4 regions of the Fundidesulfovibrio butyratiphilus genome follow, and region 1 is predicted to be linked to each of the others. Evidence: predicted binding sites of a transcription regulator. Region 1 holds the regulator's gene; each other region holds the start of a gene.
The links. Region 1 encodes sigma-54, which starts transcription at its own class of promoters, with help from an activator protein. Its sites were predicted from a motif close to CTGGCACGGNNNNTGCTT; they were not measured.
Positions count from the first base shown of each region.

Region 2: a site for sigma-54 is predicted at 3,199-3,216, ahead of ACYQ01_RS06650 (DNA-binding transcriptional response regulator). Genes of this name have one in related genera too.
Region 3: a site for sigma-54 is predicted at 2,940-2,957, ahead of flgF (flagellar basal-body rod protein FlgF). Genes of this name have one in related genera too.
Region 4: a site for sigma-54 is predicted at 5,166-5,183, ahead of nifH (nitrogenase iron protein). Genes of this name have one in related genera too.

Region 1 covers NZ_BAAHXA010000001.1:195,956-203,148, reverse strand. The annotation lists gene tadA (tRNA adenosine(34) deaminase TadA) at 1-309, opposite strand, end outside; gene ACYQ01_RS00950 (phosphoribosylformylglycinamidine synthase subunit PurQ) at 674-1,486, opposite strand; gene pyrG (CTP synthase) at 1,627-3,264, shown strand; gene ACYQ01_RS00940 (KdsC family phosphatase) at 3,261-3,821, shown strand; gene rpoN (RNA polymerase factor sigma-54) at 4,067-5,506, shown strand; gene hpf (ribosome hibernation-promoting factor, HPF/YfiA family) at 5,543-6,085, shown strand; gene ACYQ01_RS00925 (PTS sugar transporter subunit IIA) at 6,086-6,538, shown strand; gene rapZ (RNase adapter RapZ) at 6,627-7,193, shown strand, end outside.
Region 2 covers NZ_BAAHXA010000001.1:1,399,896-1,407,088, forward strand. The annotation lists gene purD (phosphoribosylamine--glycine ligase) at 1-15, shown strand, start outside; gene purE (5-(carboxyamino)imidazole ribonucleotide mutase) at 12-506, shown strand; gene ACYQ01_RS06640 (hypothetical protein) at 671-1,432, opposite strand; gene ACYQ01_RS06645 (sulfite exporter TauE/SafE family protein) at 1,436-2,689, opposite strand; gene ACYQ01_RS06650 (DNA-binding transcriptional response regulator) at 2,788-3,189, opposite strand; gene ACYQ01_RS06655 (hypothetical protein) at 3,461-3,973, shown strand; gene ACYQ01_RS06660 (sigma-54-dependent transcriptional regulator) at 4,574-6,004, opposite strand; gene ACYQ01_RS06665 (sensor histidine kinase) at 5,995-7,193, opposite strand, start outside.
Region 3 covers NZ_BAAHXA010000001.1:1,130,261-1,137,453, forward strand. The annotation lists gene ACYQ01_RS05515 (flagellar basal body L-ring protein FlgH) at 1-294, opposite strand, end outside; gene flgA (flagellar basal body P-ring formation chaperone FlgA) at 307-1,299, opposite strand; gene flgG (flagellar basal-body rod protein FlgG) at 1,324-2,106, opposite strand; gene flgF (flagellar basal-body rod protein FlgF) at 2,131-2,913, opposite strand; gene ACYQ01_RS05535 (tetratricopeptide repeat protein) at 3,074-4,783, opposite strand; gene ACYQ01_RS05540 (tetratricopeptide repeat protein) at 5,069-6,658, opposite strand; tRNA gene ACYQ01_RS05545 (tRNA-Gly) at 7,148-7,193, shown strand, end outside.
Region 4 covers NZ_BAAHXA010000002.1:271,964-279,156, forward strand. The annotation lists gene ACYQ01_RS12350 (biotin-independent malonate decarboxylase subunit beta) at 1-357, shown strand, start outside; gene ACYQ01_RS12355 (biotin-independent malonate decarboxylase subunit gamma) at 354-1,061, shown strand; gene ACYQ01_RS12360 (hypothetical protein) at 1,218-1,877, opposite strand; gene ACYQ01_RS12365 (LysR family transcriptional regulator) at 2,281-3,183, opposite strand; gene ACYQ01_RS12370 (sensor domain-containing diguanylate cyclase) at 3,584-4,876, shown strand; gene nifH (nitrogenase iron protein) at 5,231-6,055, shown strand; gene ACYQ01_RS12380 (P-II family nitrogen regulator) at 6,096-6,455, shown strand; gene ACYQ01_RS12385 (P-II family nitrogen regulator) at 6,452-6,826, shown strand; gene nifD (nitrogenase molybdenum-iron protein alpha chain) at 6,861-7,193, shown strand, end outside.

The sequences.
Region 1 (7,193 bases):
GAGGCAGGGCTCCAGCGTCACAACCAGAATCGTCCCGCCCAGGCGGTAGTTACCAAGCTCTCTGGCTCCCCGGCGCAACGCCAGCACCTCGGCATGGGCCGTGGGGTCGCACTCGCTCAAGGGAGCATTGTGCGCCGTGGCCAACACCCGGCCGCTCGCGGCCTCCAGAAGAGCCGCGCCAACCGGAGCCTCGCCCGTCAGCGTGGCCTTGCGCGCTTCGCCCAAGGCCACGTCCATGACCTGTCGCCAGGACGAAAACCCCGGCGGCGGCCGGTCCGGACAAAGCGTCAGAGCGGGGCAGGAGGGCATGGGGTCTCCGTTGGAAGAGAAGATGATGATAAAGAGAAAGAGAAGAGAAGACGCCTCCGGCGGCCAGGGGCGCCGCCCCTGAACCCCGCTGGGGGCGAAGCTCGCCCCCAGGCCCCCGAGACTGGCGGCGTCGCTTTTGGGCCGGCCAAAGCCCGACCCAAAAGCGACGCCGCCGACATGCAAACGTCAGACGTCAGGATCACCCACGCGTCTTCAAGCTTGGCGCAGACGAAGACCAGCCGCCACGCACCCGGGGATTCCAAAGGGGGTCACCCCCTTTGGCCGCCGGAGGCGTTTCTTGCCCCCCACGCGCCGACGCATACAATCATGGTATGCGCCCGGCCGACTCCTCCGCGCAACGCGTTTACGCGCCGGCCTTCAAATACCGGACTCCGTTTTCCAGGATGGCGATACCCAGGGGCGAAGTGTTCTCTCCCCGGCTCCAGCCCGGATGGTTGGAGGGATGGTTGAAGGCCTCCGGGTGGGGCATAAGCCCCAGGATGCGCCCGGTGGGATCGGTGAGCCCAGCGATGGCCAGAGGCGAACCGTTGGGATTGGCCGGATACGCCTGGGTGGGCTCGCCCGCCTCGTCGGCGTATTGCAGGGCGTACAGGTTGCCGGCCACTATTTCGTCCAGCACGGCCTGGTTTTCCGGAATGATCTTGCCCTCGCCGTGACGCACGGGCAGGTCGAGTCCGGAAAGGCCCCTGGTGAACACGCAGGGGCTTTGCCCGTTGACGCGCATGCGCACCCAACGGTCCTCGAACCGGCCGGAATCGTTGTTGGAAAGCGTGACCTGGCGTTCGAAGTAGCGTCCGCCCAGGGCGGGAAGAAGCCCCAGTTTGACAAGCAACTGGAAGCCGTTGCAAATGCCGAGGATCAGACCGCCCTCGTCGAAAAACGATCGCAACTGATCCAGCAGGGACTCGCCCGTGGCGGTGGCGGCGTATTTCCAGCGGATGGCCCCGGCCTGGCCCGCGCCCAGATCGTCGCCGTCGAGAAATCCGCCGGGAAAAATGAGAAAATTATAACCGGGGAGTTTGACCCTCCCGGCCGTGATATCGGAGAAAAAAACGATGTCCGTCTGGTCGGAACCGGCCAGATTCGCCGCATGGGCGGACTCCACTTCGCAGTTGGTGCCGTAGCCGGTGATGACCAGGGTCTTGACTTGGGCCATGAAGGGTCTCCATCGATTCTTGAAAAAATCGCCTCAAGCGCTTAGATGAACCCCTGGACAATACGTGCCCCTGGCCGCTTGGTCAACACGGCCGGGGTTTTCCTATTTTTTCAGCATACCACGCCCCAGGAGGGTAAGCCATGCGCACCAAGTTCATTTTCGTTACCGGAGGGGTGTTGTCCTCCCTGGGCAAGGGCCTCGCCGCGGCCTCCATCGGCGCGTTGCTCCAGGCCCGGGGCCTCAAGGTGACCATCCAGAAGCTCGACCCCTACATCAACGTCGACCCCGGCACCATGAATCCCTTTCAGCATGGCGAGGTGTACGTCACCGACGACGGGGCGGAAACCGACCTGGACCTCGGCCACTACGAACGCTTTCTCGGCGTGGTGATGAGCCAGAACAACAATTTCACCTCCGGGCGCATCTACAACACCGTCATCCAGAAAGAGCGCCGGGGCGATTACCTGGGCGGCACCGTGCAGGTGATTCCCCACATCACCGACGAAATCAAACGCTGCATCCTCGGCGTGGCCAAGGACGAAGACGTGGCCATCATCGAAATCGGCGGCACCGTGGGCGACATCGAAGGCCAACCGTTTCTGGAGGCCATCCGCCAATTGCGCAGCGAGCTGGGCAAGGACAACGTGCTCTACATCCACCTGACCCTGGTGCCGTACCTGCGCGTGGCCGGAGAGCTCAAGACCAAGCCCACCCAGCACAGCGTCAAGGAGCTGCGCTCCATCGGCATTCAGCCGGACATCATTCTCTGCCGCTCGGAAATCGAACTGGACTCCTCGATCAAGAGCAAGGTGGCCCTTTTTTGCAACGTGGACCCGGACGCCGTGTTCAGTTGCGTGGACGTGGGCAACATCTACGAACTGCCGCTCAAGCTCTATGCCGAGGGCGTGGACCAAAAAATCGCCATTCTCCTGCGCCTGCCCGCCAAAAACGCCCAGCTCGACAGTTGGAAGCAACTCGCCGTCAGCCTCACCGGCCCCAAGGGAGAAGTCTCCATAGGCATCGTGGGCAAGTACGTGGACCTCAAGGAAGCCTACAAAAGCCTGCACGAAGCCCTGGTGCACGGCGGGGCGGCCAACGAGTCGCGCGTGAGCCTGTCCTACGTCAATTCCGAGGAGGTCACCCCGGAAAACGTGGCCCAACGCCTGGCCGGGCTCGACGGCATCCTGGTGCCGGGCGGCTTCGGTTCGCGCGGCGTGGAAGGCAAGATCGCAGCCATAAACTACGCCCGGGTGAACAAGATTCCGTATTTCGGCATCTGCTTGGGCATGCAGTTGGCCTGTATCGAATACGCCCGCAACGTGCTCGGCCTGCCCGAAGCCAACTCCGAGGAATTCAACCGGCAGACGCCCGACCCGGTCATCTACCTCATGCGGGAGTGGTACGACTTCCGCACCAAGCAGATCGAACGCCGCGACCCCAACTGCGACAAGGGCGGCACCATGCGCCTGGGAGCCTACCCCTGCGTGTTGCGCCCCGGCACAAAGGCCATGGAAGCCTACGGCCAGGAACGCATCGAGGAACGCCATCGCCATCGCTTCGAATTCAACAAGGCCTATTTCGAGGTCTTCGAAAAGGGCGGCATGGTGTTTTCCGGCCTTTCGCCCGACGAGGCCCTGGTGGAGATCGTCGAACTGCCCGAACACCCCTGGTTTCTGGGCTGTCAGTTCCATCCCGAATTCAAGTCCAACCCCATGCGGCCCCACCCGCTGTTCCGCGAATTCATCAAGGCGGCCATCGCCAAACGCAAGGGACAATGAGGCGTCCGCTACGTCCCGGCGAAGTGACGGCCAGAGCGCTTCGCCGGGCCCGGTCGGTCAGATTGCTGGTGCTCGACGCGGACGGCGTGCTGACCAACAACGCCCTCTACGCGGGACTGGCCCCGGAAAACGACCTCAAACGCCTGGCCATTGAAGACGGCATGGGCGTAAAGCTGGCCCAGGCCGCGGACATTGAAGTGGCGGTGCTCTCTGGGCTGGGCAATCCCCAGGTGCGCCGACGCATGGAAGAACTTGGCGTCAAGGACTTTCAGGGCGGTCACCTGTCCAAGGCCCCACTTTTTCAAGCGATGCTTGAAGAACGTGGCCTCGCGCCGGAGCAGGCCGCCTTTATGGGCGACGACTGGCTGGACGCCTCGGCGTTGCGCCGGGCGGGATTGGCGCTCACCGTGGCCGGAGCGCAGCCCGAAATCTTGCGTTTGGCGCACTGGATGTCCGCCTGTCCCGGAGGCGCCGGGGCGGTGCGCCAGGCCATCCGGTTTCTGCTCATGGCCCAGGGAAAGCGCGACCCCCTGTGGCGGCGCTGGCTTGACGACTGACGCCGGCAAAAGAGCAAGAGAACAGGCGCGTTCAGCTCCCGGGAATGCCGCTGTCTTTCTGGCGTGTTGGGACTTTTTATTTCGTCCAACAGCCTGTGAATGCACGGCATGTCTTGCTACTTCGGCTTATTGATGGCATACTGTCCTTGTCGAGGCGACATTTCGGCATTTTTTTTGCTAGTCGAATTCCTTTTCTTGTGAAATTTCGACGAATTCGACACGACAACCGGGAGACATGACTCGAAATGGCTTTGGAGCTCAGACAGCAACTCAAGCTATCCCAACAGTTGGTCATGACGCCGCAGTTGCAGCAGGCCATCAAGCTGCTGCAGCTTTCCCGTCTGGAACTGGTGGAGACCGTCCAGCAGGAATTGCTGGAAAATCCGTTGCTTGAGGAATCGCTGATTGAGGACGAGCACCCGGAACCCACCATAGCCGAAGAGCTCAAGGCCCCGGAGTCCAACCGCGAAGAGGCCGAAATGCAGCGCGAGCTGCAAAAAACGGCCGAGTGGGACGACTACATCGGCGATTTCGCGTCCACCAGCCGCCAAGCCACCACCCGGGAATACGAAGCCCCGGAAGACGGCGTTTCCTTCGAGGCCAGACTCTCCGGGCGCACCTCGCTGGAAGGGCATCTCTCCTGGCAGATCAGCCTTTCGGCCCTAAACGAGCAGGAACGCCACATCGCCGAAACCATTGTCGGCAACCTGAACTCCACCGGCTACCTGCAGGCCAGCGCCGAGGAACTCGCCCAGGACACCGGAGCCTCCCCGGAAGAGGTGGAACGCGTGCTCAAGGTGGTGCAGCATTTCGATCCCGTGGGCGTGGCCAGCCGCACTCCGCGCGAATGCCTGCGGGTCCAGCTCGACTTTCTGGGCTACGAAGATCCCATTCTGCTCTCCCTGGTGGACGAACACCTCGAAGACCTGGAAAAGAAGCGCTACAAGGCCCTGGCCAAGAAGTTCAAGATCACCTTCGAAGACATCCGCGAGTATCTGGACATCATCGTGTCCCTCGACCCCATGCCCGGGGCGAGCTTCAGTTCCGCGGACCCGGTGTACGTCAGTCCCGACGCCTACGTGTACAAGTACGGCGAAGATTTCGTCATCGTTCTCAACGAAGACGGATTGCCCAAACTGCAACTTTCGCCGTATTATATGGAAGATGTCAGCCGTTGCGGGCAGGGCAAGGACAAGGACTACCTGCAAGACAAGATGCGCTCGGCCATGTGGCTCATGAAGAGCCTGTACCAGCGCCAACGCACGCTCTTCAAGGTGCTGGAGAGCATAGTGAAATTTCAGCGGGAATTCTTCGAACACGGAGTGAGCAAGCTGCGCCCGCTCATTCTCAAGGACGTGGCCGAGGACATCGGCATGCACGAGTCCACGGTCAGCCGCATCACCACGAGCAAGTACGTGGCCACTCCGCACGGAATCTACGAACTCAAGTTCTTTTTCAATTCGGCGCTCGGTCTGGACGACGGAACAAGCGTGGGCTCCGAGTCGGTCAAGGCTCTCATCAAGCAGCTCATCGGCGCGGAAGACCCCAAAAAGCCCATCAGCGACGAACAGATCGCCGACATCCTCAAGGAAAAGCTGCAGGTGAACATCGCCCGCCGCACCGTGGCCAAATACCGCATGGCCATGGGGATCGAGTCGTCATCCAAGCGCAAGGCCGTCTTGTAAACGCCGCGTCGCGCGGCATTATTCCGGAGGTTTCCCATGAACATCGCTTTCAACTTCAAGAATTTCGAGCCGTCTCCGGGTCTACGTGACTATGCGCTCAAGCGCTTCGAGAAACTTCCGAAATACATCAGCAATTCCGACCACGCCGAAGTGGTCGTCACCTTGCAGGTGGAAAAGACCCGCCAGATCGTGGACGTAGTGATCAGCGCCGACTTCCTGCACATTTCGGCCCATGAGGAATCGGAGGACATGTACTCCACCATCGACCTCATCACCGACAAGCTCGAAGCCCAGATTCGCAAGTTCCGCGACAAAATGAAGGACCGCCGCAAGGCCGCGGCCGGCGTCCGCCTGGACGTGGTTTCCATCACCGAAACCCCTGAAGGGCGCACCCACGCCATCGTGGAGTCGGACAACTTCTCGCCCAAGCCCATGCCCGTTGAAGAGGCCGCTGAACAGCTTGGGGTGGTGAAGGAGGGCTTTTTGGTGTTCATCAACGCCGAGACGGACCGCGTGAACGTGATCCACAGGATGAAAAATGGCGATTACGGCCTGATCGACCCTGGGGTGGTCGTCTAGATGCGCCTGGCGGACTACCTTCGCCAGGAATTCGTCCTGGACGATCTCAAGGCGCAAAACAAGGAAGACGTGCTGGCCGAGCTGGTGGCGCCGTTGGGCGCGCACTGGCCCGACCTGGATTTGGCCAAGGCCAAGCGCGTCCTGCTCGACCGTGAGAACCTGGGCACGACCGGCATCGGCGACGGCGTGGCCATTCCCCACGGCAAGCTCGAAGCCCTGAGCGAGATCGTCATTGTCGTGGGCCGAAGCCTTGGAGGCGTGGACTTCGAGGCCCTGGACCACAAACCCTGTCGCATATTTTTTCTGGTGCTGGCCCCGGAACACGTGGCCGGGCAGCACTTGCGGATTCTGGCCCAGATTTCGCGCCTGTTGTCGGATGAAAGTTTCAGGCGCGGCTTTCTGGAGGCCCCGGACAGGCAGTCCCTGTGGGAGCTTCTTTCCAGCCATGCCTGAGGGGTTCCAGGCTTGAGACGGTCACACAACTATCCAATTCCCCGCCAGGACCAACCTGGCGGGGAATTGTCATGAGAGGGGAGGGGAGATGAGCGACTCGGGCGCGCATCCGCCGGTGGTCATTATCACCGGCCTCTCGGGTTCCGGGAAATCGACGGCCATCAACGTCTTCGAAGACCTGGGCTACTTCTGTGTGGACGGGCTGCCGGCCAGCCTCATGCCCAAGCTGATCAGCCTGTTCAAAGGGCAGGGGGCCAATCGGTACAGAGGCCTGGCCCTGGGCATGGACCTGCGCCAGATAGACTTCACCACCGACTGGCGGGACGTGCTCAACGAATTGGAGCGGGCCGGGGTGCATGTGCAAATCGTGTTCGTGGACGCCTCCACAGCGGAAATCACCCGCCGCTACGCCACCACCCGCCGTCCGCATCCCTTCGAGGCGGAAGGGTATGGCCTGGGGGAGGCCATCGAGGAAGAACGCCGCCGCATGGCCCCGTTGCACGCCCTGGCCGATCTGGTGATGGACACGACGGACTTTTCCGTGCACGATTTGCGTCGGCACCTTCAGGAAAAATGGCGCTTTCTGGAAGGCCAAGCCCGGGCCATGCGGGTGCATATCATGAGCTTCGGCTTCAAGTACGGCCTGCCCAGCGAA
Region 2 (7,193 bases), 1.2 Mb from region 1:
AGGAGCCAAGCATGACCAAGGTCGCCATATTCATGGGTTCGGCTTCGGACGAGGGCGTCATGCGCCCCTGTTCCGAAGTGTTGCAAAGCTTGCAGATTCCGCATCTTTTCACCGTCACCAGCGCCCACCGCACCCCGGAACGCACCGAGGCCCTGGTGGCGCGTCTGGAAGCCGAAGGCTGCCAGGTTTTCATCTGCGCCGCCGGCATGGCCGCCCATTTGGCCGGGGCCGTGGCCGCGCGCACCATCAAGCCCGTCATCGGCGTGCCGGTGAACGCCTCGCCCCTGGGCGGCATGGACGCCCTGCTGGCCACGGTGCAGATGCCGCCGGGATTTCCCGTGGGCACCGTGGCCCTGGACAAGGCCGGGGCCAAAAACGCCGCCTGGCTGGCCGCCCAGATTCTGGCCCTGGGCGACCCCGACCTGGCCGAACGCATCCGGGCCGCACGGCGCGGATTTGTCGACGAGGTGGAAAAGGCCGCTCATAAAATCGAATCCGGGAAATAATCGCCTTCGGTCCTGCGCGCCGGCGCATCCCGGTCGCCGCTTCTGACGCTTTCGCGTGGTCGCGGCCAGGCGACGCGCCAGGGTCCGTACTGCCGCGAAATGTCAAAGCCCCCTCCCGCCTGGCGGGAGGGGGTTTGTTTGTTTACCGGGTTTCTCGCCTGTGCTTACGCTTCCTTCTTGACCTTGGCCTTCGACATGGAAAGCCCCAGGCCTTCGAACATGAAGAAGATGGAGAAACCGTACCACAGGGTGTAGAGCACGTAGAAGGCGAGCAGGCCCACCAGCAGCGGGATGTTCTTGGAAACAGGCTCGCCGTCCACACCGTAGAAGTTATAGGCGGGTTCGATGGCCTTGCGCATCACGGTGTCGAGCGCCTTGGCTTCGGGAATGTACTTTTCGCGCTGCAGGGGCTTGATCATGGCCCCAAAAGCCTTCCACAGCACCTTGATCTGCTTGCGGGCTTCTATGTTTTCGGGCTTTTGCAGATCTTCCTCACCCTTGACGTTGAACACCTGCAAGGACTTGTTCATGGCGTATCCGGTCACCACGCCGAGGTCCGCCTTGATGCTCATGACATTGTCCTTCACATCCACCTGGGCGCCGGCGGCGACGAGGGCCGCGGCTTCAGTCTGGGCGTCCTTGTTGGCGATTTCCTGTCCCTTGGCCGCATCGGGCTCGACCTTGATGTCAGGACGGGCGACCACCACGTTGACGCTCACCACCTTGCCCTTGAGCTTGTCCACGACCGTCTTCACTTCCGGGAAGTAGTCGGCGGAATGCTTGGACAGCATGTTGAAGAAATCATCGGAAAACTGCAGTCCGGTTCTTCCGTTGAATGAGGGCGACATGATGTAGAGAAACACCCCCACGAACGTGATCAGCAACAGAAACCCCTTAGAGAAAGCACCTTTGTTGGCGATAAGCATGATCTACTCCTCCCCGCGCAGCTTGCCGATATTGACGAAGAACTTGGCGAACACCCACACACCGAACAAGCCCACGACGATCCAGAACACCCACATGCCGATCTGTTCGATCGTGTTGTTGAACTGAGGCGGCAGGGACACGTAGCCAAGCTCCGTGAACTTCTTGGGCAGGGTGGTCACACGGTTGATGAAACCGGCCAGGATGGACATGGCGTAAAAGCCGCGGATCTGCACGCCGGACACCACCTTGGTGGTGAGAGCGCCCACCTGGATGCCCAAAAGCGATCCGATGAGCATGCCCATGGCCAGGGTGTAGAACACGAAGCCGTAGATCGCGTATTCCTTGATGGCCGCGAAACCGGCGGTGAAGATGATCTGCAGAATGTCGGTGCCCACCGTGGTCATGGAGGAGACGCCGAACACGTACACGAACATGGGGAAGGTCACGAAACCGCCGCCCACGCCCATGATGGCGGCCAGAAGACCGACAAAGGCGCCGCCGCAGGCCACGACCCAGGCCGAAATCTGGCGGCCGCCGGGCACGAAGTCCTCGTCGAAGGTGACCATGGGGGGAATCTTGAGCGACTGCACCTTGAGACCCAGGGGCGGAACGCCGCCGCCGGCAGGTCCGCCGTGGGCGTCGCCGCCGCCGCCGCCCTTGCTGGTCTTCAGGAAGTCAAACATGGCGTAGAAGCCGAGAAAACCCAGCAGCACCGAGTAGATCGCGGAGATAAACAGCTCGGAAAGCAGCGGGTCGGCGTTGTACAGTCCTTTGTTGATCGCGCCGCCGCCTATTGCGCCGAACACCGATCCGCACAGGAAACTGACCGCCAGCTTGCCCGAGACGTTGCCCAGCTTCTTGTGCACGGTGGTGCCCATGATGGCCTTGGCGAAGATGTGGAACAAGTCCGTGCCGACGGCCAGGATGCCCTTGACGCCCGCGGCCATCAGGGCCGGGGTGATGATGAAGCCGCCGCCGGCGCCGATGCAGCCGGTGATGAGACCGGCGGCCAAGCCGACCGCGATGGAAGCGAGAAAGATGGTGGTTGTGTAGTGCGCCGGCATGTAGGCCCGCTTGCCGCCGATGACATCGGCCGCCTCGACGCAGGTGAAGGCCAAGATGGGCAGGACCAGCAAAGCCAGGAACAGGAGTTTCTTCCTGTTCTTCACGATGTTCATGGACACTTCGTAGTCCCACTTTGCGTGGGCTCTCGAACCGGCCATCAAGAACTCGAACACGTTTCGAAAGAAGTTCACTGCAAAGACCTCCACTTGAGTTAAAGCCTGTTACCCTTTGACCGACTCTCCAGCGGGGACCCCTTTCGCGCGGCCTTGCGGCTGCGTCGAAGCGATCGTTATTTCCCGCATCCTTCCGACTTTCTGGCGTTCTCAAGAATCCGGCACACGGCCCGAAGCAGTCGGGCCGGGTCCTGATCCTTGGGAACGAAAACCGTGCGCCCCTCCAACAGACAGCCTTCGGCCTCCTCGGCGCTGTGGGCGCGCACCACCACGGGCAAACCGGGCTTGCGGGCGCAGACCCGGCGGATCACGCCGCCAAGGTCGATGTCGGCCGCGTCCAGGTCGAGCACCAGCACGTCGCCGCCGGACATGGCCATTTCCCCCGCTTCGCATCCCAAGGCGCAGGTCTTTACCGCGTAGCCGGCTCGCTCGAACTCGCGGCGCAGAAAGTCCCGCACGTGCCGATTGCGTTCGGCCAGGACGACGATGGGGTGGGTGGTCATGGTTTCCATGGGCATGTTCCCCTTAGGCAAAGCTCGTGCCGAAATGCACAATTTGCAACACCCTAATATAACTTACTAATTATTTTCCCTGTTCCTGGAGGAAGCGTTTTTGGTGTCAATTTTTTTTACAGTTCGTCCATTTCTTTTTTCCTTTTCCCGAAACAGACTCTTTCAGTCGTATTCAATGACGCATTTTCCTCGCCCCGGACTTGTCCTAGGGGACGAAAGCTTCTACCCTCCCGCCATGTCTTCGCAGCGCAACGATTTTCAACGGATATTGCGCGCCTTGCGCGTGGCCCCGACCGATCCCGTCGCCGACCGGGTGGCCGGGCTCTGGCAGAAAGCCCTCCGCCTCGCCCAGCCCACCACCTTTGCCAAGGATCTGGAACGCGAAGACTTTCTCGACCGTTTCGCCCCCCACGCCCGGGCCAGCCTCCGGCTCATGCACCGTCTGTGGGGCTGCGACCGGGTCTGGGTCCTGGCCGCCACCCTGGGGCCGGACCTGGAAAACCACGCCGCCAAACTCTTCGCCGACTCCCGGGCCTTCGACGGCTACGCCCTGGAGCGCATGGGGGCCTTCCTGGCGGACAAGACCATGCGCCAGCTCAAGGCCGAACTCGGGACCCTCGCCCCCTGCGGGCCGTCCTACAGCCCCGGGTATCTGGACTTCTCCCTGGAGGCCCAGGCCCCCCTGGTGGCGCTCGCCCGCCAGGGCCTGCCCCTGCTGGGCCTCACTGCGGGATACGCGCTGACTCCGTCCATGAGCGTGACCGCAGTCATGGGCCGGTTCGCGCCGTAGCGCCCTCCACTCCGCGCTGACCGCGTTGCCGCGAAAAATGCAGACCCACGAGTTCCCACTCCCCTTCGGACCTGACTTTTTGCGCGCTTTGCCAGCAGTATTGTTAACAGCCTGTTGGAAAATCCTTGCTGGCTGCGTTGCTGCGAAAGACTCAAACCCTCAACGGATGCCAACTCCGCTTCGGGCTTGACTTTTTCTCGCGTCTTGCCAGCAAGTGTTTTGAGCAGGCTGCAAGAATCGACTGTTTCAACGGGCTGTTAAACGGCCGCGAGACGAGGCGTTTGGAACGGCCTGATCGCGGACGGACCGCGCGGCCAAGGCGTGGACGAAGTGACGAAAACGCAGACACGGGCGGGAACTCCCGCTCCCACGAACGGGGCGGATCGGGAAGGAAAACCACGGGGAGGAAAGGATTCCGGGCCAACGCGCCTTGCCGGCCAAGCGGGCGGTTCAGGGCGACGAAGAGGCGGGGGACGCTCCGGGCGCGGGTCCCGGCCGGGTCAGGCGGCCTGGCGCATCAGGTCCGCGCGGACTGCCCCGCCGCTCCCGTGACGAACCGGGCGAAAGAGACGAACACGACCACGCTCCCGGCGCGCGGTCTCACCCCGGGGCGTCGCAGGTACGCACGCTCGATTCGACGACCAGACCCAGCTTGTCCATCTTGGCCAACAGGGTGGGACGCGAAACGCCCAGCAACCGGGCCGCCTTGGAGCGGTTGCCCCCGCAGACGTTGAGGGCCTCGGCCACCACCATGCCGGTGAAGCGGTCGGTCAGTTCGCTCAGCAGGTTGGGGCCGGCGTCGTTCACGGCCCGGCGCACCCACGCCTTGAGGGCGTCCTCGCCTTCGGGCCGGGGCTCGGGAGCGCGCCCGGCGATGGCGGCCTGCACGTCGGCGTCGCTGATGGGCAGGCCCCGGCTGAAAATCAGGGTCTTTTGCAGCACGTTGGCCAGCTCGCGCACGTTTCCCGGCCAACTGTGCTCGGCCAAGGCCACCAGTCCGTCGGGCGACACGCCGGGATTGACCAGATGCATGCGCGAGGCGTGCAGACTGAGAAAGTGTTCGGCCAGTTGGGGAATATCCTCTTTGCGTTCGCGCAGGGGAGGCAGGGTGATGGTCACCACCTTCAGGCGGTAGTACAGGTCCTCGCGAAAACGGCCCTCGGCCATGGCCGCGTCCAGGTCGCGGTTGGTGGCGGCCAGGATGCGCACGTCCACGCTGACGGGAGCCCCTCCCCCCAGACGCTCGATCTGCTTCTCCTGCAGAAGGCGCAGGAGCTTGGCCTGGATCGACGGTGGCATGTCGCCGATTTCGTCCAGAAACACGGTGCCGCCCCGGGCCTGTTCGATCTTGCCGGCCCGGCGCTGGTTGGCTCCGGTAAAGGCCCCCTTCTCGTGGCCAAAGAGTTCGCTTTCCAGGAGAGTCTCGGGAATGGCCACGCAATTGACCACCACAAAAGGCTTGCTCCTGCGGGGGGAATAGCTCCACAGGGCCCGGGCGGCCAACTCCTTGCCCGTGCCGGACTCGCCCTGCACCAGCACCGTGGCGTCGGTGGCGGCCACACGGCCCAACTGCTTGTACACCTCGCGCATGGCCCGGCTTTGGCCCACCAGGTTCACCTGGGGTTCGTCCACGCTGGCCGCCGGTTCGCCCTCGCGCTTTCTGGCCCGCGACGAGGCGTCCAGGGCCTGGCCGATCAGGGTGAGCATCTCGGGGATGTCGAACGGCTTGAGAATGTAGTCGAACGCGCCCTTGTTCACGGCCTCGATGGCCGTATCCGTGGCTCCGTAGGCGGTCATGATGATCACCGGAACCCCGGGGTCCTTGGCCTTCATGCGCGAGAGCGCTTCGAGTCCGCTCATTCCCGGCATGCGCACGTCCATGACCACCAGGTCCGGCCGGTCGTGCTCCACGCGGGCGACGCCCTCCTCTCCCGAAGGCGCGGTCAGGGCCTGGTGTCCGTCCTGCACGAGCAGTCGGGCGAAACTGTCGCGCAACCGGGGATCGTCGTCCACAATGAGAATCAGCGCCACCGGGCTCCTCCCTGTACTTCGGCGTCGAACGGCAGGGTCAGGGTGAACTTGGCCCCGCCGACCTTGCTCTGGGAGAGCGCAAGCGTGCCCCCGTGCTCGGTGGCGATGCGCCGGGCAATGGGCAGGCCCAGGCCTGTGCCGTCCTCCTTGGTGGTGAAAAACGGTTCGAAAACCTCGTCGCGGTGTTCCTCGGCCACGCCCGGCCCGCTGTCGGACACGGACACCACGGCCACCCGCCCCATGGCGTCCAGGAAGCCCTCTTCCTCGGTGACCACCAGGACGCCGCGTCCTTCCATGGCGTCCATGGCGTTGGTGAAGAGGTTGACCAGAAGTTCCTTGATCTGTTCAGGGTCGATGAGGATCGGGCGCAAAAGCTCCTCGCGCTCCACCACCAGGTTCACGCCCTGGCCCCGCAGGCGATGGTCGAGCAACAGCGCGGCCTGGTCCACCACTTCCGAAGGGCTCACCCGGCGCAGCTTGAGCTTGGGGGGACGGGCGAATTCGAGAAAATTCTGGATGATGCCGTCAAGATGCTTGATCTCGTCCGAAATAACCTCGAAGTCTTCCTTCTCCACGGCCGTAAGCGTCAGGGAGCGGTTGAGCGAAAACAGCCGCATCTTCACCGAGGTCAGGGGATTTCTGATGGAATGGGCCACGCCCGCGGCCATGCGCCCCACCGTGGCCATGCGCTCGGCGGCCTGGAGGTGGGCTTGGCTTTTTTCCAGCTTGGCCTTGGCCTGGCCCACCCGTTCGATGAGACCGTGCACGCGGTTTTCCAGGGCGGCCACTTCGTCCGGCCCCACGGGTTCGTCGTGGTCCTGGGCCATGCGCCGGATGGGCGCCAAAATCTGGCGCGACAACACCACCGCGAGCCCGAACCCCAGCAAAAATGTGAAGATTACCGAGGCCATGCCCAACGCATTGACCAGCTTGAGCAGGTTCACCCCGTCGTCGCGGTCGCTGGCCAGGGCCTCGTGCAGACTCTCCATGAAGGCGTCGCACAGGCCCATGAGACTGTCGAATCGGGCTCTGGCCGCCACATGCACCACGCTTGCCGCCGGTCGGTCGCCGGCGTCGAGCAGTTCCACCACGCGTTCGCGCTCCATGGTCAAACGCATGAAGCTCTGGGCGATGACGTCGAGCTGCTGGCGGGACCGTTCGCCCCCGGAAAGGGCGCGCACCCGGTTCA
Region 3 (7,193 bases), 930 kb from region 1:
TTCGTTGTCCTTGTTGCTCTTGGTCTTGACCGTGCTCTTGGCGTCGGACTTCTCCACGATGTTGACCATCACGATGTCGCCCACGCGCCTGGCCCGGTTGTCCTCATAGAGGTAGTTGGGCTGGGAGGCCTGGGAATAGAGCGAAGCCGGATTGTGCGACGGAGGCGGAGCCTGGGCCACGGGCGGGGTCAGCGACGGCATGGGCGTCGGATTCTTGGTGGCCGGCTGCACGCAGCCGCCGCACAGGGCTGCCGACACGGCCAGGGCGACCAGGGTCTTGATGTTGGAATTCATGGGGCCTCCTCCTTACCGGGCGACCACGGTCTTGGAATCGACCACCGTGGCCGTCAGTTCCTTGCCGCTTTGCATGTTGCGTACCGTTATCAGCTTGTCCTTGCCGCCCTCGGTCAGGGCGGTGACGGGCATTGTCAGTTGAATGTGCGGTCCCTTCCAGACCAGGATCACCTGGTCGCCCTTGCTCACCAGGGGCATGGGTTCGAGGGTTTCGCTGGTCAGCGGCGTTCCCGGCGTGAGCGAGGTCTTCACCCGCATGAGCTCGGGCGACTTGGGGTCCCAGGGAATGCCCTTGACGTAGGCCATGTTGCGCTTTTCGTAGATGAACATGCCTTCCTTGATGGAGCCTTCCTTGACATAGAGGTCGCGCGAGGACACGGGGATCATCCGCCAAAAGTTGACGAAGGCCGTGGCCGAAGCCTGACGCAGGGTCTTGCCCTCCAAGTCCGAAACCACCATGCGCATGTGCACCCGGCCCGGCGCTACGGGGCCGCCGGATTCGATGGACAGGCGCTCGCTCTCCTCGTTGACAAAGACCTGCTGGGGCATATGGATGTCCTTGACCTCCAGGTCCCCGGGTTCGTTGTTCATGGATCGCGTCAAAAACTCGACGACAAGCTTTTTCACGTCGCCGCCGGACACGGGCTTGGCCCCTCCCTTGCGCAGGGTGATCTGCTCGGGCACCACGAAATTGCCTTCCACGTTGGGAAAAATCTTTTCCAGATCGGCTATGACCTTGCTGCGGGCCAGGGTCATCTGTCCCTCGCGTCCGGGAAAGTTCCACAGGGGGGTTTCGGCGAGAATCTTCCAGGTTTCGGCGTCCATGTCGCCCACGGGCTGGGCGATCTCGCCGAGCATGACCCGGTCGCCGGAAATGGCCGCCGCGGGCAGCAGACGCACCCGCCAGGTGAACGGATCCGCCCCGAAAACGATCTGGGCCGCGGCCAACGCCGACACCAGGATAAAAGCGCCCAGAAGACGCGCGCCGGTGGTCTTGATCAACATGCGCTGTCCCTCCCTTGTTCGCCCTTACCGCTTGATGTTGGTGGCCGTCTGCAACATGGCGTCGGCCGTGGTGATGGTCTTGGAGTTGGCCTCGTAGGCGCGCTGTCCCACGATGAGCCCCACCATTTCGTCCACCATCTGCACGTTGGACATTTCCAAATATCCCTGCACCAGGGTTCCGGCGTTCAAGTCGCCGGGGGTGTTTTCCTGGGGAGCGCCCGAGGCGTCGGACTGCTTGTAGATGTTTCGCCCCTGGGCGGTCAGGCCGGCGGGGTTTATGAAGGTGTAGACGGGGATGGTGGTGGAGGCCAATTCCGTCCCGTCGCGGCCCGTGCAGGAAATCTTGCCCTGCTCGGTGATGGTGATGGTCACGGTCTCGGGCGGCACGGTGAACTGGGGTTGCAGGATGTAGCCCTGGGCCGTGACGATGGTGCCGTCCTGGTTGGTCTTGAACGAGCCGGCGCGTGTGTAGACCTCGTCGCCGTTGGCGTCGAGCTTGAAAAAGCCCTGGCCGGAGATGGCGATGTCCAACTGGTTGCCGGTGTTTTGAAAATCGCCCTGGGAAAAGAACTTGTGCACCGTCGTGGGCTTGACGCCCATGCCCACCTGCAAGCCCGTGGGCAGGCGCGAGCCGCTTTCGTTCTGGGTGCCGGCCACGTTCAAGGTCTGGTACATGAGGTCCTCGAACTCCGCCCGGCTTTTCTTGAAACCGATGGTGTTCACGTTGGCCAGGTTGTTGGCCATGGTGTCTATCTGCAGTTGCATGGCCTGCATGCCTGTGGTGGCCGTGTACAGGGATCGCATCATGACGGTGTTTCCTCCTTAATCCGATTACCTGGACTCGCCCACGCGGGAGGCTTTTTCGTCCATGTCCTGGGTGCTGGTGATGATCTTGGTATACGCCTCGAAACTTCTGTGCGCCTCGATCATGCCCACCATCTCCGTAACCACGTTGACGTTGGGTTTTTCCAGGTATCCCTGGTAGATCATGGTTTCGCTGGTATTGGTGGCCTGGGTGGCGGGCAGGGCGCCGTTGGCCCCGGTGAACAGGCTGGAGCCCACCTTTTGCAGGGTCTTGGGATCGGCGACCTTCACCAGGTCCACGCTGCTCACGGGCTGGTTGTCCACCATGACCGAGCCGTCCGGCATGATGGCCACGTTGCGTCCTTCGGGCACGCTCACCGCGCCGGACTGGCCCATGAGGGCGAACCCCTGGTTGGTGACCAGTTGACCGTCCACATTGCGGTAGAACTGTCCGTTGCGCGTGAGCATGGGACCGTTTGGCGTCTGCACCCGGAAGAACCCCGGGCCGCTGATGGCCAGGTCGAAGGGGTTCTCGGTATGTTCGAGCGCCCCCTGGCTGAGGTCCACGGTCTGCTCGGCCAGGCGGGGCTTGGCCACGATGACGGCGCTCGGCAGCCGCTTCTTGAGGTGCAGGGCGTCGCGAGGATCCGGGGCGTAGTCGGTGGCCAGACGCTGGAACACGTCCTGAAACGAAACCTTGTCGGCCTTGTAGCCCACGGTGTTGGCGTTCGCCAAATTATTGGCGATGATATTGAGCCGCATTTCGTTGCTGAGAGCGCCGAATATCGCGCTTATTGAGCTTTGCTGCATGTCGGACGCCTCCTCGAACCGGGGATCAGCAGGAAGCGTGCCAAGGGGAGAGAAGTTGACGCCGGCGCGAAACGACAAACACCGACGCCGGCGAAAAGGCCGACAAACGCCCGCGAGAAAGGGCTACGAGGAAGGACGGGAGGAAGACGGGGCGATCGTATCAGCCCTTGTCGTGATGGGCCTGGGAGTCGCCTTTGTCACCGGCCTGAGCGTCGCCAGGGCCATCGGCCGTACCGCCCATGGCCGCCGGCAAGGTGGGCTTCACCTGCGCCCAAAGCTCGTCCAACAGGGCGCGAAAGGCTTCGTCTTCGGGGACGGGGTGACACTGAGAATCGAATATTTTATCATTAAAAAGCGTTTTTCCACCTCTTTTTAAAGCACGTAAAAGGGCTGGTTTAGCTTCGTCCTGTCTGCCAACAAGAAATAATGCGTAGGCTTTGTTGCCGAGCGCCCCTATGCGATCTTTACCACGAATATAGACCATACTTTTTTCAATATTTTTCAACGCGTCATCAAGTAAAGCCAAACGCTGTGGCTCATTATACCAAATCTGCTTGGCCTGAAGAAGCTTTTCAAAACCCAGCCCGCTGTATCCCTTTGCCACTTGCGTCTGCAGGCTTGGCTCATTGCTATCACCATATTCATGTATAACCTCTTCGTAACAAGACACTGTCTTCGCTGTGTTACCCAGCCTGTGATGGAGTGTCCCCATGTTGACAAGCGCCATCGCTAGAGCCTCCTGAAGACCAGGCTCCGTTGAGTTATGGAAACGAACAATCACCTCGCCAAGTGCAGCCAATGCCCCTTCTATATTCTTCATTTCTCTAAGTGCAGCCCCCTTATTAACAAGCGCCTTGGCCACCTGCTCCTGAACGCCGGGGTCGCGAGAGTCCCCAAAACGGCGAATCACGTCATCGTAGGTGGCCAATTCACCATCAGTATTATTCTGTTTGTGGAGCGCGATTCCCTTATTAAAAAGAGCTTTTGCTTTTTCGTTATCAGGCGCCCCGGCGTCTTCTATTATTTTCTCGAAACAACGAACAGCATTCATGTAATCAGAATTATTATACGCAATAAACGCTTTTAATCTCCAATCTGTGTATGCAAATCCACTTTCATCTTCACTTTTTAATTCTTCTCCGGCCTCTTCAAGAAGCTTTTCCTGCTTGTCTGACAGGGCAGGACTTCTTCCCTCGCTAGCAGCGAGTTGCACCTTGCTGATAATTTGAGCCAAATTTTCTTCAGCATCGTTGCGAACCTTGCAGAGACATTGCAACTCTTGTTCAAACTTATTTTTATATTCTTCAACAAGTTTTTCAATTTTTGACTTGAACTCAGACTCTTGTCTTGAACCCCATGCTAACATGTTATCTTCGTATTTCTCCATGTTCTCTTTAAGCCACTGCTCTGCAGCCTTCTCCGCTTCCTCCCTTCCTTTTCTCCCTGCATTAAAAAACGAAATTCCACCAATTATAACCATACACAACGTGATCAAGAGGCCAAGCCCTGCCAAAAAAACTTGTGCTGTCTTTGCGGATGAAAGAGCTTCTGTGACCTTCACATCCAACCCATGCACGGCCTTCGCCTGCTCAGTCGTCTGGGTTTTCACGTCCTGAAATCGGTCTCCCAGACGCTGCAGGTCGTCACCTCTTTTCCGTTCGCTTTCTTGTCTCCGCAACGTTTCAATGTCTTTAAGTTGGCGAAGCTGGGACTCCAGGTCGTCGATGCGCTTCTCCAGCCGCGCGGCGTCATCGCTTGCGGCCGTGCGGCCGCGCTCGGCGGCCAGGCCGGAGTCAGCCGCAGCCAAATTCAGAGCCAGCGGCAGCGTCAACACGACCAGCAGGCGCAAGACGGGAACACAACAACGCATGGGGTCTCTCTTCGTTGACCAAATCGGCCAGACGCATGCGCGGGAAAAGCGCTTCGTTGCAGACACGCGCTGGGCGAAAGTGTTTTCGTAAACATGTTACACAATACGCCGCACCCTATCCGCCGTACCGGCCGGCGTCAACGAGTCCACGCCGTTGCCCCGGCCCGGAACCTTTACCAGCCTGTTCAAAGAACGCGCTGCAAGAATCGACTCTTTCAACGGGCTGTTACCGGTCGCTGCGGCGAGGCCGCATCCCCCGCTCGCCGCCGCGAGCCGGTCCCCCTGTCAAGAACTCGTGAGACTCGCCTTGGCCTTTTCCACCAGCCGCCGGATTTCCGGGTCGTGCGAGTCGCCAAAATCCTTGACCATCGCGTCGAGGTACGCACGCGCCTCGGCCTTTTTCCCCAACCGGTCGGCCACGTCCGCCGCCTTGGTCAGGGTTTCGCAGGTCAAGCGCCGGAGATACTTTTGGTCGTATCCCGCCAGAATGTGACGGCACCGCTCGAAAGCCCGCAGGGCCTGTTCGGGCTCGCCTGCCTTGTCCAGGGCCATGCCTTTGCTGTACAGGGCCATGCCCACCCACTCCCGCACGGCCGGGTCCTTGTCGGCCCCGAACCGGGCCACGATCTCGTCAAGGGCGGCCAGGCTGTTGCCCGGCTCCCCCATGTCCGCAAACATGTATCCCCTGTTCAACATCCCCCGTGCGACCACGGCCCGCACCCGAGGATCGGGGCTGTCTCCAAAGCGCTTGTCCAGGGCTTCGAGCCGGGCCATAACGTCCTTGGAGCGCCCCAGTTCGCGCAGGAAAAACGCCGAGTTGTACAGCGCCATAGCCAGCATGGGCCGAACCTCCGGATTCTCGCTCGGGGAAAGGCGGCGGTTCAGGTCCTCGTAAACCTTCAGGGCCTCATCGTAGCGATGGCCCTCCTGGAGGATTTCCATCTTGAAACTCAGCAGACGGGCGAAGCCCAGTTCGGCGTTACGGTCAAACCCTGCGGCCCGGGCGTGTTGTATGGCCTGGTCCAACAGCCCGCCCCCCTTCGAAAGGTCGCCCTGCTCGGCCGCCAACCGCCCCTGAGAAAACAATGCCTGAATCACAAACACGGAAATCTCCCGGTCGTCGGACGCGCCAAAGCGTTCGACCAGCGCGGCCAGGGTGTCGCGCATCTGGGTTTCGCACCCCAGATCGCTCAGGATCTCGGCCTTTTCGAGCATGGTCCGGGCCAGAAACCGCTTCATCGCCAGGTCGTCCTCGTCAGGAAACCGCTTGAGCAGGTCGTTCAAGGACTCCAGGGCCTCTTCCGGCTTCTTCATCTGAGCGAGGAGCGCGGCTCTGTAGGCAAGCGCCCAGGCCACTTCCAACCTGACATCGGGGTTCTTGGAGTCGCCGAACCGGTTCGGTGCGTTCTTCGTGGCGGCTATGGCCAGGTCGGGCGTAAGCCCCTGTTTGGCCACGAACACGCTGAAATTGTTGAAAGCCCTGGCGGAAGTCAGGTCCGAAACAGGAGACGTGGTGGCGGCTTTGTACCACAGAACCGAAGGGCGATTCTTCTCCCTGGCCAGGGTGGCCGCGGCGGCCACCACATAGAGCTCTTCGCCGTTCAAGGCCCCCTGGCCGCGCGCGTCCAGCTCACGACCGGCCTGTTCGATACGCGCCCTGGACTCAGGATCGATTTCACAGGGAGACGTCGACCGGAAATAGCGATCGAACGCCTTCAACGCCTTGGCGAGTTGTGTTTTCGCCGCCGGATCGACGACGGCCGCGGCGGCCTGCGACGAAGCCGAGGAACGCGCCGCATCCGATCCCGGCCCCCGGTCGCCCGAAGCATGGGCCGACGCGACCGAACACAAGACCAACACTGCGCAATATAACACCAAGCGGGCCAGGCGAGTTTCACACCTCGTCAAACCTTCAACACACTCTTTCCTGCGACGCATCGTGGTCCTCCAGCGAGTCGGTTTTCCATCTTTCACGTCCGAAGCGAAGCATGCGCCGCATTTCCCCTTCAACAACCGGAACCAGGGGCCGAAGCGACAGCGCGAGCCCGCTTCGCGAACTGTTTTCCGCCCTGAGCTCAAGAAAATGTGACGCCAGATACGCAAATATAAACATGTCGTCGACGAATACGTACATATTGTAGCATGGTCAACAATAAAATACGTAAGAACTGAACATCGCGCGCCACGGACGCATCGTTTCGAGCAGGACCGGTCTTGCCGAACCTGCCGGGAACCGACATGTTTTTCCCCGTCCTTTCCCTCGCCCACCCCCCTGTTCCGGGCGAAACGCGCCGAAATCCCCCGAAGCTGCGGGGAAAAGGGCTTGACAACGAGCAACAAAATTATAATGTCCCCTTTTGGCGAGCGGGCGTAGCTCAGTTGGTAGAGTACGAGCTTCCCAAGCTTGGTG
Region 4 (7,193 bases), on a different contig from region 1:
ATCGAGACCACCATGGGGGCCCAGGCCTTCGATTCCCACGACAAGGCCCTGGTCTGGCGGACCACGGGAGGCAAGAACCGTTACCTGTTCGGCGCGGTGCGCCACCTGGTGGAGGACGACATTCCCTCCTTTCGCCAGGCCGTCATCCGGGCCATGGACGAACCCGTCGACTACAGCCTGGAAAGCCTGGCCGCCAAGCGGGCGGCGCTCGCCGAGCGCCTGGAGCGGTTCGGCCAGGCTCGCGACGCCCTGGACGTCTGGCGCGCCATGGGCTTTGCGCACCCGGAGGCCATCCCGGACATGGACGTCCGGGAGCTTGAGGCCGAGCGAAAGGCGCTTGGGGAGGGACGAGCATGAACCTGGTCGAAGCGTTGAAGAATCTGTTTCCGGCCGGTTGGCGCGTGGAAATGAAGGGAAACGTGCTCACGGGTCAGGCCCGCATCGGCGACCGGGGCGAAACCACGGCGGCGGTTCTCGGGGCCGCGAACAACGCCCCCATCGGGCTGGAGGGAATTTTGGCCCTGGGTCAGGGGCTCGAAAACGTCATGCGCGACCATCCCGGGCGTCCCATCGTGCTTTTAGTGGACAACAGCGGCCAGCGCATGGCCCTGCGCGAAGAGTTGCTCGGACTTTTCGAATACATCGCCAACCTGGCCGCCCTGCAGGACATGGCCCGACGCCGGGGACACAAATTGCTGGCCGTGGTCTACGGCAACTCGGTGGCGGGCGGGTTCATCGCCTGCGGCATGTGCGCGGACCGGGTGTGCGCCTTTCACGACGCCAGGACTTCGGTCATGAACCTGCCGGCCATGGCCAAGGTGACCCATCTTTCCCAGGACTTTCTGGAAGGGCTCAGTCACACGTTGCCGGTGTTCGCGCCCGGTCTGGACAATTTCTACAAGATGGGTGGCATCCACGAGATCTGGGATTCCCGGTACTCGTGCCGGCTGGAAGACGCCCTGGCCGGCTGCGCCTCGGACGACAACCGGGCCGAACTGGGCAAGGAGCGTTGCGGCCGCACCATGGCCCGCGATGTCATGAACCTGGTGGCCTCGGCCTGAAAAGCGGCCGGAGGCGCGCCTGGGGGGCGCGGCGCTTCCCGCGAACGGAGCGGGGCGGCCGAACGCCGCGGAAACCGGGAGCGTAAGGGGGTTGGCCCCCTGTGCGGCGAAGGGCCGGGAGAGGCCGGGCCTCCCCCGCCCTTCGGTCAGAGACGGTCAGTTGTTGCAGAACTTGATGGAGTCCATGATCCGGCGCAGCGTTTCCCGCGAGGCGGTAAAGTCCTCGTTGGCGCTGAAGGCCATGAAATTCATGTAGTAGTTGTCCTTGTCGTATCCCTGCCAGATGATGCGCTGGATGCCGTTCTTCTGGGGGGCTTCCACCACTTCCCAGCCGATGATCCCGCACTTCTTCTTGGGCGTGCCGTCGTCGCGCCGCTTGGCTTCCAGCAGCTTGTCGATCTTTATGTCCTCCTTGGCCGACTTGAGGCTGGCGTCCACCGAGGACTTGGCGGGAAAGCTCATCTGCATCCGGGTCATGTGCACGGTAAAGCCCATGGTGGTTCCGGGCATCTGGTAGCTGACGTCCTCGGAATCCGGCTCGCCCGACACCTTTTCCCATCCGGCCGGGATGGTGAATTCAAAATTGCGCGACGTGTTCTTGAAGGTCGTGGCCTGGGCCAGAGGCTTGGAAACGCCGCCCGAGAAGCCCTTGCCGGATGTGGCGGCCGGCGCGGAGCCGGACGAGCTGTCTTTGGATTTGGTCACCGCGTCGAGGCCTTTTTGCAGCACTCCGAACTGGGCCGAGGCCGGCGAAGCGGACAGGGCGATAAAACAGCACAGCAGCAGGGCCCAACACGCGTACGAAACAGTCTTCATGGCGTCCTCATCAGGTGAAAGGTTCCCGGTTCGGTCCGGCCTGGTCCTTGTACCGCGCGAGGCCAGGGACCAGCCCGAAGGCCAGTCGCACCCATAGGAAAGGGTAGGATACCTCATCGTGTAGGAAAAGTGCGATGGCGTGTCAATGCCGGAGCAGGCCGGCGCGCCGTGGGGCGGCGCGGCGGGATGGGCGGATGGCCGGTGGATTCCGGGAAGACGAAAACGTGGTTCGGACAGGATGGCGCGGCCTTACCAGCCCGCCCAAAAAGTCGATTCATGCAGCCTGTTCAAACAACGTGCTGGCAAGGCGCGCAAAAAAGTCAAGCCCGAAGCGGAGTGGGCATCCGTTGAGGGTTTGCGTTTTTCGCAGCAACGCGGCCAGCAAGGATTTTTCAACAAGCTGTTACGAGGCGGTGATGTTCGAGCACACCTCGTAAATCCTGTCGCGCAGCCAGGCGTGGGCCACGTTGCCGTCCATGCTTTCGTGCCAGACCTGCAGGTAGTCGATGGTCGGAAATTCCTTCGGGGGATCGACGATCTGGGTCCCGGTGACGGCGGCGAGGGGGGCGGCCATGAGGTCGGGCACGGTGGCCACGCATTCGGACGAGGCGGCCACGAAGGCGGCGGCCATGAAATAGGGCACATAGGCCTTGATGTTGCGGCAGTAGCCCCGCGCCGAGAGCAGGAGGTCCACCAGCGAGTTGTACTTGTCCGACCGGGTGACGCACACGTGCTGGCGTTCGATGTAGTCGTCCATCGTGATGCGGCCGGACTGGGGAGCCTGGGCCTTCTGGACCAGGCATTTCATGCCGCATTGCAGCACGGTGCGGAAGTTGAACTCTTTCGGGGCCGGATACGGCCAAAAAGCGATGTCCACGGCGCCCAGGCGCAGGTCGTCGAAAACGGAGTCGCTCCAGGGAACGATCCGGACCGAGGCGGCCTTGTCCTTGAGGGCCTCGATCAGGTGGGGGACGATGATGAAGGCTCCGAAATCGGTGGCCGCGATGTTGAACACCCGGTTGATCGTGGAAGGATCGAACTCGTGGCCGTTCAAAATGGCGGAAAGCGACGGCATCACCGCTTCCAGGGCGTTTTGCAGTTGGACCGCCAGGGGGGACAGGACGTATACTCCTCCGCGCCGGATCAGGAGTTTGTCCTTGAACGCCTGACGAAGCTTGTCGAGCATTTTGCTCATCGCCGACTGGGTGACGCCCATTCGCAAGGCGGCCCGGGAAATATGTTTTTCGGCGAGAAGAACTTTCAAAGCTGGAAGCAGATTTAAGTCAAATTCCCTATTGTAAAGCATTGAGCACCAGTTTTTTGGCAAGAGACGCGCACGACCATAGGCAGTGCATGGGCAATGGTAGTTTGTCTGAGGTTCGATGCCACGGCGGGACGGATAGCCAGGAAGCGTCTTCACATGCCCGTCGCCAAACGGCCTGAAGCGCTATCAATAATCATGAAACAGGGCAAGGCCAACTTTCTTATTTACATCTGCAAGAAAATCCTAATGTCTGCAACACTATTCCCCGTTGTAATAAGGAGTATTCCATTTCACGGATTGACCTGAACCAGAGCCTGAAGGAATATGGCACATTGAATTGTGCATATTCGGAGGCTGGAAGTTGAGTTCATCCCGCTACGACGGCAAGCTGCAATGTGATAGAACGTTTACAAGTCAACGGAATACGGCGATAGGTTTTGGTATGATTGACGATGTGAAGACGCTTCGTATTATTGCTGACTATACCTACCATTGGGAATTCTGGCGAGACCCGGCCGGGAAGCTGGTGTGGGTTTCGCAAGCCTGCGAAGCCGTCACCGGCTACACCACCCAGGAGTACGTCTTCTGTTCGCAGTCGCTCCTGGAATGCATCATGGCCCAACGCTCGCGCGACACCTGGTTGAAGCATGAGGAGTTCATTCGGAACAATCACGAGGCGCATTGCGAAATCGAACTGCTGGTCAGGAAGAAAAACGGAGAAGAAGCGTGGATTCTGCACACGTGCAGGCCAATCTATGACCAGCGCGGCGTCTATCTCGGGCGACGGGGATGCAACGTGGACATCACGTATCGAAAACGAATGGAGCAAGCGCTGGTCAGAAGCGAGTCCATCCTGCGCACGACGATCGATTCCATATTCGACGGCATAGTCGTCGCCAACCGGAGTCTGCACATCGAGCAAGTCAATTGCCAGATCTACTCCATGTTCAACATTTCGAAGGACTATGTCGGAAGCAGCGTGTGGAGTTTTTTCGAGGCGATTTGCAGCTGCGCTTCCAATTCGAATTGCGCGGTGAAGCTTTCGCCGTCGAACGGCGACATTTTTTCGTTGAACGACTACGTTTTTCTTACCAAACATGGCAAGTACTTCGCGGTGAATTCCCGCAAGACGGTGGATGAACTGAACTATACGGGGTGGATCTGGAGTTTCCGCGACGTCACCACCATCAAGCTGCATGAAGAAAAGCTCAACACCCTGGCGCGCACCGACCCGCTCACCGGGGTGGGCAACAGGCGGGAATTTTGCAATCGCGGGCAGCGGGAATTCGAACGCTGCAAACGCTACGGCACGCCCTTGAGCCTGCTCGTGCTGGACATCGACCGGTTCAAATCCATCAACGACCGATTCGGCCACGACGCCGGGGACATGGTGCTGGTGGCCGTGGCCAAGGTCTGCGAAGACCTCCTGCGCGGCTCCGACCTCTTTTGCCGTATCGGTGGAGAGGAGTTCGCCGCCCTGCTGGTCCAGACCGACGCAACCCAGGGCCTGTTCACGGCCTCGCGTCTGCACAAGGCCATTGCCGAGCTGTCCGTGGCCAATGGAAATTCCACAATTCACACCACGGTGAGCATCGGGGTGGCCAGCGTCGACCTGGGGCACGACTCCATCGAAAGCGTGCTCAAGGACGCGGACCGGGCCCTGTACGAAGCGAAAGCCCAGGGCCGAAACCGGGTCTGCTCCTCCTGCCGGGACGAGCCCGAAAGCCCCCGCTGACCCCGGCGGGCGGACCGCCTCCCCCTCTTTTCCCCTCGGTATTTCCCCTCCCACGCGACTCAAGCGCGATCGGTTGCCGGCCCACCCCCGGGAACCGGTCGCGCGCGTTCTTTTCGACCCGCCGCTCGCTGCGTCCTTCCTCTTGGACAATTTTGAAGGAACTTTTCTTACAATATTGTCTGACAAAACTGTCGCACCCCGAGTTTCGCCGGAGCGCCTCCGGGAGCGGCACGCCCCGCAGCCCGCGCCGAAACACGAGAATAACGAAAATTGTAAAAAACAGGTCGCCCTGGCACGCCCTTTGCGAGAGGAGTTTCGCTTTCGACAAAATCCATCATCACCCGGGAGGCGTGTATGAGAAAGATCGCTATCTACGGAAAGGGCGGCATCGGCAAGTCCACCACCACACAGAACACCGTGGCCGGTCTGGCTTCGATGGGCAGGAAAGTCATGGTCGTCGGCTGCGACCCCAAGGCCGACTCCACCCGTCTGCTCCTTGGCGGATTGCAGCAGAAGACCGTGCTCGACACCCTGCGCGAGGAAGGCGAGGACGTCGAACTCGACGACATCCTCAAGGTCGGCTTCATGGGCACCATGTGCACGGAGTCCGGCGGTCCGGAACCCGGCGTGGGTTGCGCCGGGCGCGGCATCATCACCTCCATCAACCTGCTCGAACAGTTGGGCGCCTACAAGGAAGACAAGCACCTTGACTACGCCTTCTACGACGTCCTGGGCGACGTTGTGTGCGGCGGGTTCGCCATGCCCATCCGCGAAGGCAAGGCCCAGGAGATCTACATCGTGGTCTCCGGCGAAATGATGGCCATGTACGCGGCCAACAACATCTGCAAGGGCATCGTGAAGTTCGCCGAAGCCGGCGGCGTGCGCCTGGGCGGGCTCATCTGCAACTCCCGCATGGTCGACCGCGAGGCCGAACTCATCACCGCCCTGGCCGATCGCCTGGGCACCCAGATGATCCACTTTCTGCCCCGTGAAAACCAGGTGCAGCGGGCCGAGCTCAACCGCAAGACGGTCATCGACTACTCGCCCGAGCACCCCCAGGCCGACGAGTACCTGACCCTGGCCAAGAAGATCGAAAACAATTCCATGTTCGTCATTCCCAAGCCGCTGGCCATCGAGGAACTCGAAAAGCTGCTCGTGGAATACGGCATCGCCAACTAGACCCAGACGACGTGAACCCCAACCAGCAGGAGATACCCGCATGCTCATCATGATCCGTTCCATCGTCAGGCCCGAGAAGGCGGACGACGTTCTGGCGGCGCTCATGGACGCCGGATTTCCGGCCGCCACCAAGATGTCGGTGGCCGGGCGCGGCAAACAGCGCGGCATCAAGATCGGCGAGATCACCTACGACGAGATTCCCAAGGTCATGGTCATGACCGTGGTCGGCGACAAGGACCAGGAGTTCGTGGTCAAGACCATCATCGAAGCCGCCCGGACCGGGGGCAAGGGCAACTTTGGCGACGGCAAGATCTTCGTCACCCCGGTGGAGGAGATGTACACCATCAGTTCGGGCGTCAAGGAAACCGACCTGTCTTCGGTCGGGGAGGCCAGGCCATGAAGGAAGTCATCGCCGTCATCCGCATGAACAAGATGAACCAGACCAAGCGGGCCTTGACGGAGTCCGGCCTGGCCGCCTTCTTCGCCCACGAGGCCTGGGGCCGGGGCAAGGGCCTGGTCAACGCCCTGGTGGCCCAGGGCGCGGCCGAGGGTTACCAGGAGGCCGCCGAGGTTCTGGGCAGCAAGGGAAAGCTTTTCGCCAAGCGCGTGGTCACCGTGGTGGTGCCCGACGACAAGGTGGAAGGCGTGGTCAAGGCCATCATGGAGGCCAACAGGACAGGCGCCGCCGGCGACGGCAAGATCTTCGTGGCCCCGGTTGCCGACTCCGTGCGGGTGCGCACCGGAGAAGCCGGCGCTCCCGCCATCGAATAACAGCCGGGCTCGTCGAGCCCGACACGAGGTATATATGGACGCACCGATGAAGGACCATGTGGTCTCGCCCCCCATCGATCCAGAAGAGGCCAAGAAGGAGCTTTTGGCCAAGTATCCGCCGAAAGTGGCGCGCAAGCGGTCCCAGCAGATTTTCGTCACGGAGAACGAAGGCAACGACGAGCGGGAAATCCTGGCCAACGTCCGTACGGTTCCCGGCATCATCACCATGCGCGGTTGCACCTACGCGGGCTGCAAGGGCGTTATTTTGGGCCCCACCCGCGACATCGTCAACATTACCCACGGTCCCATCGGCTGCGGGTTCTACTCCTGGCTGACCAGGCGCAACCAGACCGACGCCAGCGCCCCG